DNA from 3 places in the Lactobacillus sp. IBH004 genome. Region 2 is predicted to be linked to each of the others. Evidence: predicted binding sites of a transcription regulator. Region 2 holds the regulator's gene; each other region holds the start of a gene.
The links. Region 2 encodes HrcA, which represses chaperone genes, less so after heat shock. Its sites were predicted from a motif close to TTAGCACTCNNNNNNNNNGAGTGCTAA; they were not measured.
Positions count from the first base shown of each region.

Region 1 (3,217 bases), 440 kb from region 2:
TCGTCAAGTAAAATCAAACTGTATGGGTGACGTCTTACTCGTTCTGTTAGTTGTCCGGCTTCTTCATAACCGACGTAACCAGGTGCTGAACCAATTAACTTGGAAACAGAATATGATTCCATATATTCTGACATATCGAAGCGAATTAAGGCATTTTCTGAACCAAACATTTGCCGAGCCAGTTGTTTAGCTAATTCGGTTTTACCTACACCAGTAGGTCCCACAAAGAGGAAGGAGCCGATAGGTCTGCCGGATTTATTAAAGCCAATCCGGTTACGCCGAATTGCACGAGCCAGTTTATCGACTGCTTTATCTTGACCAATAACGTGTGCCTTAAGATTTGGTGCCAAGTTTTGCAACTGGTTTTCTTCTTGCTTTTGTAAATCACCAACAGGGATGCCAGTTTTTTCTTCAACAATCTTGTTCATGATCTTGCTGGTAATAATAGGAGATTTGTCCGGATCAACCTTTTGATCCTTCATCTTGTTATATTTTTCGATTTGGTCACGGTAGTATGCAGCTTTTTCATAATCTTCATTCTTGAGGGATTCTTGTTTTAATTTCTGAGCCGCATCAATTCGTTCCTTCATTTTTTCCTTGTCGACGTAAGGAATTGTCAGGTTCATTCTTGAACCTGCTTCATCGAGTAAGTCAATGGCTTTATCAGGTAAAAAGCGGTCTTGAATGTAACGCTCAGATAATTCTGCTGCTGCCTTGATAGCATCATCAGTATAGTGAACATGGTGATAATCTTCGTAGCGCTTTTGAATACCCTTTAAAATACGGATTGTTTCTGCAACAGAAGGTTCTTTAACATCAACGGGCTGGAATCTTCTTGCTAGGGCAGAGTCTTTTTCAATTTCCCGGTATTCTTTTAATGTGGTAGCACCAACGAGTTGCAGGTCACCACGAGCAAGAGCGGGTTTAATAATGTTGCCCGCATCCATTCCACCTTCGGCATTGCCTGCACCAACGATTTCGTGAATTTCATCGATAAAGAGGATGATATCATCATGACCTTGTACTTCTTTAAGTAATTGCTGCATTCGTTGTTCAAATTGACCCCGAATACCTGTACCTTGAACTAAAGAAACTACGTTTAGTGATATTATTCTTTTATCTTGCAGCTTGGCCGGGACCGAACCGTCGACAATTTGCTGGGCTAAGCCCTCAACTACAGCAGTCTTACCGACACCGGCTTCACCGATTAGGACAGGATTGTTCTTTGTTCTGCGATTCAAGATTTCAATGACACGAGCAATTTCTTTATCGCGTCCAATAACTGGGTCAATTTTACCTTTTCTTGCTAGAGCAGTAAGATCGGTTCCATACTGATCAAGCAGTGAGCGTCCGCCCCCGGCACCATTGTTGCCGTTATTGACGTTTCCTGGATTCCCATTGCCCATTCTGGGGTCCCCTGGATTTCCCGCATTGCCGTTGTAATTAAACAGGTCGCTGAAATCACCAAAGAAGTCGTTATTATCATTGTTCATATTAATATTTCCTTGTTGTTTAAGTTGTTGATAACATTGTCCACATAAATTAATTTCACGACTTTGTCCGTTAACCTTCGCAAAAAGATGAATGGAAGCTGGTCGTTTTTGACAGTTTTGACAAAGCAATTGTATTACCGCCTTTCATATCAGTTTACTAAATTATATAATTAGCACTCGCAATAATCAAGTGCTAAAACCTGAATCTTATTATTTGTAAGTAACGCTAATATGATAAAATATTGGTGCAAGATCAGATGATTGCATAAATAAAATTGACTAAAAAGTGGTGATGATTTTGGATTTTCAAAAAATTCTGGTGCAATTAGCGAATGGCGAACTCGATCACTATGAAGTTGAGCCAAAAAATGCTTTTGAATTTCAAGCAGCATTGAGGTCTTTTGAAAAAAGGCAAAATATTACAGGGAAAGCATTGCGAGGTGGTAAAATAATTTACTCAAAATCAAAATCTGAAGTTTAATGATGTAAACTGTTACATTTATGTTGTCTAATTCACAAAAAAATGATAGTCTAAGTAGGCGAATAGGTATTTATTACCGGTTTGATTTTTTGAATTCAAAGGAGATATATATAATGGAAAAACGCGATTTTCATGTTGTTGCAGAAACAGGTATTCATGCTCGTCCAGCTACATTGCTAGTACAAGCTGCTTCTAAATTTGGTTCAGATATCAATTTGGAATACAATGGTAAGTCAGTTAATTTAAAGTCAATTATGGGTGTTATGTCACTTGGTGTTGGCAAAAATGCTGATGTTACTATCAGTGCTAGTGGCGACGACGAAAAAGATGCAATTAACGCTATTTCAGAGACTATGAAAAAAGAGGGCTTAGCTGAATAATGACCAAGACATTAAAAGGAATTGCTGCTAGTGATGGTATTGCTGTAGCACCAGCTTATCTCTTGGTTGAACCTGATCTTTCATTTTCAAAATCTACAGTTAGCGATGTTGAAAGTGAGTTAGCACGCTATAAGAAGGCAATTTCAGTATCAACTACTGAAGTTGAAAAAATTCGTGATAGTGCAAAGAAGAGTTTAGGTGAAGACGAAGCTCAAGTCTTTGAAGCTCACCTTATGATCTTGAACGATCCTGAATTTACTGGTGCCATTGAAAACGAAATCAAGGAACAAAAAGTTAACAGTGAAGCTGCTCTTGACGAAACTGCCCAAAAGTTTATCAGTATTTTTGAAGGAATGACTGATAACACATATATGCAGCAACGTGCAGCTGATGTGCGCGATGTTTCTAAGAGAATTATGGCTCACTTGCTGGGTAAGGAATTACCAAACCCAGCTGCCATTGATCACGAAGTTATTGTGGTTGCTCATGATTTAACTCCTAGTGATACTGCCCAACTTAATAAAAAATTTGTTAAGGGCTTTGTTACTGATATTGGCGGAAGAACAGCACACTCTGCTATCATGGCGCGTTCACTTGAATTGCCAGCAGTTGTAGGTACTGATTCAATTACCAAGGATGTTGAAAACGGCGACACGATTGCTGTTGACGGTCTAAGCGGTGATGTAGTAGTTAAGCCTACTGACAGTCAAGTTGCTGAATATCAACAAAAGAGTTCTGACTTTTTGCAGCAAAAAGCTGAATGGGAAAAATTAAAGAACGAGCCTTCAGTTACTGCAGACGGTAAAAAGTTTACAATTGCTGCTAATATTGGTACACCAAATGACATGAAGGGTGTAAACGAT
Region 1 is NZ_CP110217.2:661,201-664,417, forward strand. It holds gene LDX54_RS03415 (ATP-dependent Clp protease ATP-binding subunit) at 1-1,622, opposite strand, end outside; gene LDX54_RS03420 (hypothetical protein) at 1,792-1,974, shown strand; gene LDX54_RS03425 (phosphocarrier protein HPr) at 2,088-2,354, shown strand; gene ptsP (phosphoenolpyruvate--protein phosphotransferase) at 2,354-3,217, shown strand, end outside.
Region 1: a site for HrcA is predicted at 1,664-1,690, ahead of LDX54_RS03415 (ATP-dependent Clp protease ATP-binding subunit). Genes of this name have one in related genera too.

Region 2 (3,217 bases):
TTTATCAAAATAAAAAAGTTACATACATTGATACTCTTCCAGAAAAAGCATACAAGATGCAGAAACTTAAAGTTGACTATTTGTTGGTGATGCACTTTAATGAAGCTTTTAGTAAACTAACTGCACAGGAATTTGTTGATAATATTATAGTAAAATTACATGCCGACACTGTAGTTGCTGGCTTTGATTACACATATGGCCCTAAAGACACGGCTAATATGAAAAATTTCCCTAAGTTTGCTCAGGGAAGGTTCAATATAATTAATGTCCCTAAGCAGTCTTATGATGGTCAAAAAATTGGTTCTACGGAAATCAAGAAAGCGATAACTAGTGGAAATATGGAATTAGCCGCTAAGTTGTTAGGCTTTCCCTATGTTATGTCAGGCTATGTAGGTCACGGTTTGCGCAATGGGCATAAACTAGGTTTTCCCACAGCTAATTTGGTTTGGAGTGAAGACAAGGCTGTTCCTAAAATTGGCGTATATGCGACTAAAACCAAGATTTGTGGTAAGTGGTATGACTCAATGACAAGTGTAGGCTATAATGTGACTATCAATCAGGGGAAAAAGCTTTATATTGAGTCAAACTTATTTGGCTTTGATCAGGAAGCCTATGATGAGGAAATGGTAATTAAATGGTATAAGTATACCCGTGGTGAAATTAAATTTGCCAATTTAAAAGAGCTAACACAACAAATGAGTCAAGACGAGGCTGAAATTAAAAATTATTTTGCTGCGATGAATTAATTAATGATACTAAAAAAATGATTGACGTTTTTTAAGAAAAAAGTTAGCACTCAACTTGACATTCTGCTAAAAGCTAGTATCATATAAATTGTTAGCACCTAATCAGATTGAGTGCTAAAAGTGAGGGCGATATTTATGTTGACCGAACGTCAAGAATTAATTTTAAAAACAATTATCAATGATTTTACGCAGACACATGATCCTGTTGGGTCCAAAACTGTTATGAATCAACTGCCTATTAAGGTTTCAAGTGCTACTATTCGTAACGAAATGGCTGTTTTAGAAGATAAGGGTTTGATTGAAAAAACTCATTTGTCTAGTGGTCGCGTGCCTTCAACTGAAGGCTACCGCTATTATCTTGACAATTTAGTTGAACCTTTACAAATTTCATCTTCTGTATACAAGCGAATCATTAGTCAGCTTGATCAACCATTTCATCAGGTTAACGATATCGTACAGGCAGCTGTCAAAATTTTATCGGATCTAACCAATTACACAGCATTTGCGGAAGGTCCTGAAAATAGTGAATTAACTATTACTGGTTTTCGTATCGTGCCATTGTTTAACAGACAGATTATGGCTGTCTTAGGAACTAGTGACGGTGACGTTCATGACCAGGTTTATACTTTACCTTATAATGTTAATGGTGATGAAATTGAACAGGCTGTGCGCATGATTAACGATCAGCTGGTGGGCAAAACTTTAGATCAAGTTACTCCAGACTATCTTAAAAAGACTTTGGGCAATAAACTTAAAGTTGCTCATGTCTCTGAACTGATTAATTTGGTCGAGGATGTTATTAACGATGCTGCCAGTGAGCAAACCTATGTTGATGGTCAGATTAACCTGCTTAACAACATTTCTCTGGACGATATTTCAAACTTAAGATCGCTCTATGAAATGATTGAGCATAATGATTTGATTTCCAGTATTTTGGACAATAGGCAAAATTTGAAAAGCGACAGGTATCCCGTTCGAGTTAGTTTAGGATCCGAATTATCAAATGATTTGTTAAAGGATTACAGTCTGCTTACGGCAGAGTACAGCGTTGGCTCTCATGGAAAGGGCATAATTGCTTTACTTGGCCCTGATAATATGCCGTATTCTCAGGTGATTGGATTACTCGAGTATTTCAGAAACGAACTATCTAAAAAATTACTTGATTATTATGGTAGATTCAAATAAAGGAGGTTAGCCGTGAGTAAAGAAGAAAATAATAGTAAAAACTCAAAAAAAGAGCCAAAAAAAGATGAGCATAAAAAGTCAAAGACAGAAGTAGAAAATTCTAAGACTAAGGCTAACGAAGAAAAGAAACCAGAGTCTTTGGAAAGTAAATTGCAGCGTAATTTGACTCAATTGCAAAAAGAAAAAGACGATCTGGAAGATAAGTTTTTGCGCAGTCAAGCTGAGATGCAAAATATGCAAAATCGCTACAATAAAGAAAGAGCGCAGCTTATCAAATATGAGTCTCAATCCTTAGCTAAAGATGTTTTGCCAGCGATGGATAATTTAGAAAGAGCTTTAGCTACTAAAGTCGATGACGAAGCATCAAAACAGCTTAAAAAAGGTGTACAGATGACACTTGATTCACTGGTTAAAGCTATGAAAGATCACGGTATCAGTGAAATTATAGCTGAAGGTGTCAAATTTGATCCCAATTTACACCAAGCTGTTCAAACCGTTGCAGCTGAAAATGATGATCAAAAAGATCATGTTGTACGAGTTTTACAAAAGGGATACTTGTACAAAGATCGTACTTTAAGACCGGCTATGGTTGTTGTAGCACAATAATTGAAAGGAAGCATATCAATGTCAAAAGTTATCGGAATTGACCTCGGAACTACTAACTCAGCAGTTGCCGTTTTGGAGGGTAAAGAACCCAAAATTATTACTAACCCAGAAGGAAATCGCACTACCCCTTCAGTAGTTGCCTTTAAAGATGGAGAAATCCAAGTTGGTGAAGTTGCCAAAAGACAAGCAATTACCAATCCCAATACTATTTCTTCTATTAAACGTCACATGGGCGAAACTGATTACAAGGTCAAAATTGGTGATAAAGCATATACACCACAGGAAATTTCAGCAATGATCTTGCAGTATATCAAGAAATTCTCTGAAGATTATTTGGGCGAGAAAGTAACCGATGCTGTTATTACCGTACCTGCATACTTTAATGACGCTCAGCGTCAAGCTACCAAAGATGCTGGTAAAATAGCTGGTTTAGATGTTAAGAGAATCATTAACGAACCTACTGCATCTTCCCTTGCATATGGTCTTGACAAAGATGCTGAAGACGAAAAAGTTTTAGTTTACGACCTTGGTGGTGGTACTTTTGATGTTTCCGTTTTGCAATTAGGTGACGGTGTGTTCCAAGTTCTTTCAACTAATGGTGATACCCATCTTGGTGGTGATGATTTTGATAACAAGATTATTGATTGGTTGATTAAGAACTTTAAAGATGAAAATGGTGT
Region 2 is NZ_CP110217.2:1,100,215-1,103,431, reverse strand. It holds gene ribF (riboflavin biosynthesis protein RibF) at 1-746, shown strand, start outside; gene hrcA (heat-inducible transcriptional repressor HrcA) at 882-1,931, shown strand; gene grpE (nucleotide exchange factor GrpE) at 1,944-2,537, shown strand; gene dnaK (molecular chaperone DnaK) at 2,556-3,217, shown strand, end outside.

Region 3 (3,217 bases), 380 kb from region 2:
AGCCATTAGAAACGGTAACACCTTCTGGAATGTGACCAACACGGTTAATATTATCGTCTGAGGGATCAGCTACACTTAATAAGACTGGTTGATATAACCGTGTCTTTAAGGTCAAATCACCACTAGTCAAAGTATGTTTATTGGTTTCAGGCGTGTATTCTGTAGGGCTAATATAATTTAATGATGAACCGTAATGAGTTTTCCAAGCCTGATAATCATTTGTACCAGGTTGCGCTGGGAAGGAGGCAACGGTATTCGCATCGACCACCCCTTCTTTTTTACTCTTTCTAACAGTTATTTTAACTGTAGCAGTTGCATCTCCATAAGTATATTTAACTTTATATGTCTTAGGAGTCCCGCAATTAATGCTATCTTTTGATACAGTTACTTGACTGTTGTCAATTACTGTACCCATGCTGTTAGTTATATAAGAAATAGCATCTCTGGTGGGGAAGTTGTAGAACTCATTGCGCACTAGAGATATAGTCTTAGGAACCGCAATTTGATTTCTGGCAAAGTAACGTTCATTAACATACCCTACTTGTCTGCCATTAACATAAATGCGCCAATAGCGGTATTTTTTAGTTTCAATCAACTGGTCTGATTGAATATGACTGTAACGAAAGTTAATGCCGTCAGCTACTTTGGTGCTAACTTTTCCGTTATTTACTTCTTTCCAGACCTTATAATTTTTGTTGCCCGCAACTTTGGTCATCATAGAAAAACCAGTAACAATTTGCTTAGGCTTAGGTTTTTTAGTATTGGTGTCGTCTGTCCCAGTTTGATCAGATTTACCTGTTTGATCATTAGTGGCATTATTATCATTATTTACATCAGTTGAGTTGCTTGATGACTTGTTGCTGTCATCTTGAACTGGCGGTTGAGCGCTATTCGAATCTGCCGCAACTGATGTAGTTGACAAGCCGGTACAAACTAGTAATCCGACAACCAATGTCAGTAAATATGGTAATTTTTTCTTATAAAGCTTCAAAATATATCCTCCAATATTTAGTTTACCTTTAAATTATATAATAAAACTCTCACTAAAAAGAATACAAAATTAATACACTTTCATTGACAGCAAGTAATGTAAGTGATTTAATTAGCACTGTACTTGATAGAGTGCTAATTATATTTAGGAGGTAGAAAGATGCTTGTACCTACAGTTATTGAACAAACTGCACGTGGCGAACGCGCATATGATATATATTCACGTTTATTGAAAGACAGAATCATCATGCTTAGCGGCGAAATTAACGATGATATGGCCAATTCAATTATTGCACAATTACTATTTCTTGATGCTCAAGACAACACCAAGGATATTTCACTTTACATTAATTCACCGGGTGGTGTGATTACTTCTGGTTTGGCAATCATGGATACCATGAACTTTATTAAATCAGATGTTTCAACTATTGCCATCGGCATGGCAGCTTCTATGGCTTCCATTTTACTGACTAGCGGAGCAAAAGGTAAACGTTTTGCATTACCTAATTCGACTGTTTTGATCCATCAACCTTTAGGTGGTGCACAGGGTCAGCAAACCGATATTCAAATTGCAGCCAATGAAATTTTAAAGAGCCGTGAAAAAATTAACCGGATCTTACATGAAACTACTGGTCAGCCTTTAGAAAAGATTCAAAAGGACACTGAACGGGACAATTACATGACCGCACAGCAAGCTAAAGACTATGGTTTAATCGATGAAATTATGGTTAATCAAAAGAAATAGTAACAATAAACTGAAAAAAAAAGAAACCCATCATTTGATGAGTTTCTTTTTTATTGCTCTAAACTTGCAGCAATATCGTGAATTTTTTTAAAGCGATGATTGACTCCAGATTTTGAAATCGGACCATCTGGCACCTGTTGCGCTATTTCTTTCAGTGATAGTTCCGGTTCATCTAATCTTAGTCTAGCCAAACCTTGCAATTTTTCAGGAATGTTTTCTAGCCCAATTTTACGTTCAATCAACTCAATATCTTCAACCTGCTTGGCTGCTGCATTAGCCGTCTTTTTTAAATTAGCTGTATCACAATTGACCAACCTGTTAACAGAATTACGCATATCCCGCATAATGCGCAAATCTTCAAAAGACAACATTGCATTTAATGCTCCGACAATATGTAAAAAGTCACCAATTTTTTCGGCTTCTTTTAAATAAACAATATAGCCACGCCTTCTTGGTGTACTTTTAGCATTCAGATTAAAGCGGTCATTCATAATATGAAGCAAATCGTCATTATGGTCTTTATAAATAGAATAAATTTCCAAATGATACCGACTCGTATTAGGATTATTCACACTGCCACTGGCTAAAAAAGCACCACGCAAATATGACATCGACCCTTCCCGTGAATTAATTATTCTTTTAGGAATGCTAGTAATTAAATTCAAGCTTGGGGTCAAAATTTCCAAATTATTCAGTATTTCTTTCACGTGATTTTGTAATCTCACCAAATACTGATTATTTTTTTTAAGCTTCATTTTGCGAGAGACTATCAGTTGTGGTTCAACCCTATATGCAGTTTTTATCAATGAAAAAATACGTCTAGCTATGGCAGGATTTTCAGTAGTGATATCAAGACTAAATTTGTGCTCATGAAAATTCAAAACGCCATTCATACGCAGGAAAGCAGCCAATTCAGCTTTGGCATGTTCGCAGTGAATGGGCAGCGAAGTCAACTCTTTTTTTACGTTACTAGCATAGCTGGCCATTATTTGTTATTCCTTCCTGCGAGCCATTGCGGCAAATGCCAGGTTGATGATTTCTTTTGCTACCTTCTTACCGTCATGAAAAACCAAGCCGCTACGCTGGTCAATAAAATCATCGGTAATCACCCGACAGCCCTGCTCGCGCAGTCCGTTAAAGTCTCTTTTCACCGGCTCAATATAGGCATCGTAATCACTAGGATTAAACTTAGACATGTCAATTTTGGCACCATTAACTAAAGCAGTATTAATATAATGACCACCAAGATGTGCGTTAATTACTTTAACGTGATCACAGTCTGAAAAATGATCGGTTTCACCAAGCTGTGTCATAATATTGCAAATATATATTACTTCTGCACTAGTTTTCCTAACAGCTTCGCCTAAATTAGGTATCATCAGGTTAGGTAAGATTGAAGTAAACAAGCTTCCGGGTCCTAACACTACTGCATCAGCATTTTTAATAGCATTTAGCACTTTAGACACGGCTTTTGGTTCAGAA
Region 3 is NZ_CP110217.2:723,708-726,924, reverse strand. It holds gene LDX54_RS03710 (SH3-like domain-containing protein) at 1-991, opposite strand, end outside; gene clpP (ATP-dependent Clp endopeptidase proteolytic subunit ClpP) at 1,151-1,735, shown strand; gene whiA (DNA-binding protein WhiA) at 1,786-2,721, opposite strand; gene LDX54_RS03695 (gluconeogenesis factor YvcK family protein) at 2,728-3,217, opposite strand, start outside.
Region 3: a site for HrcA is predicted at 1,103-1,129, ahead of clpP (ATP-dependent Clp endopeptidase proteolytic subunit ClpP). Genes of this name have one in related genera too.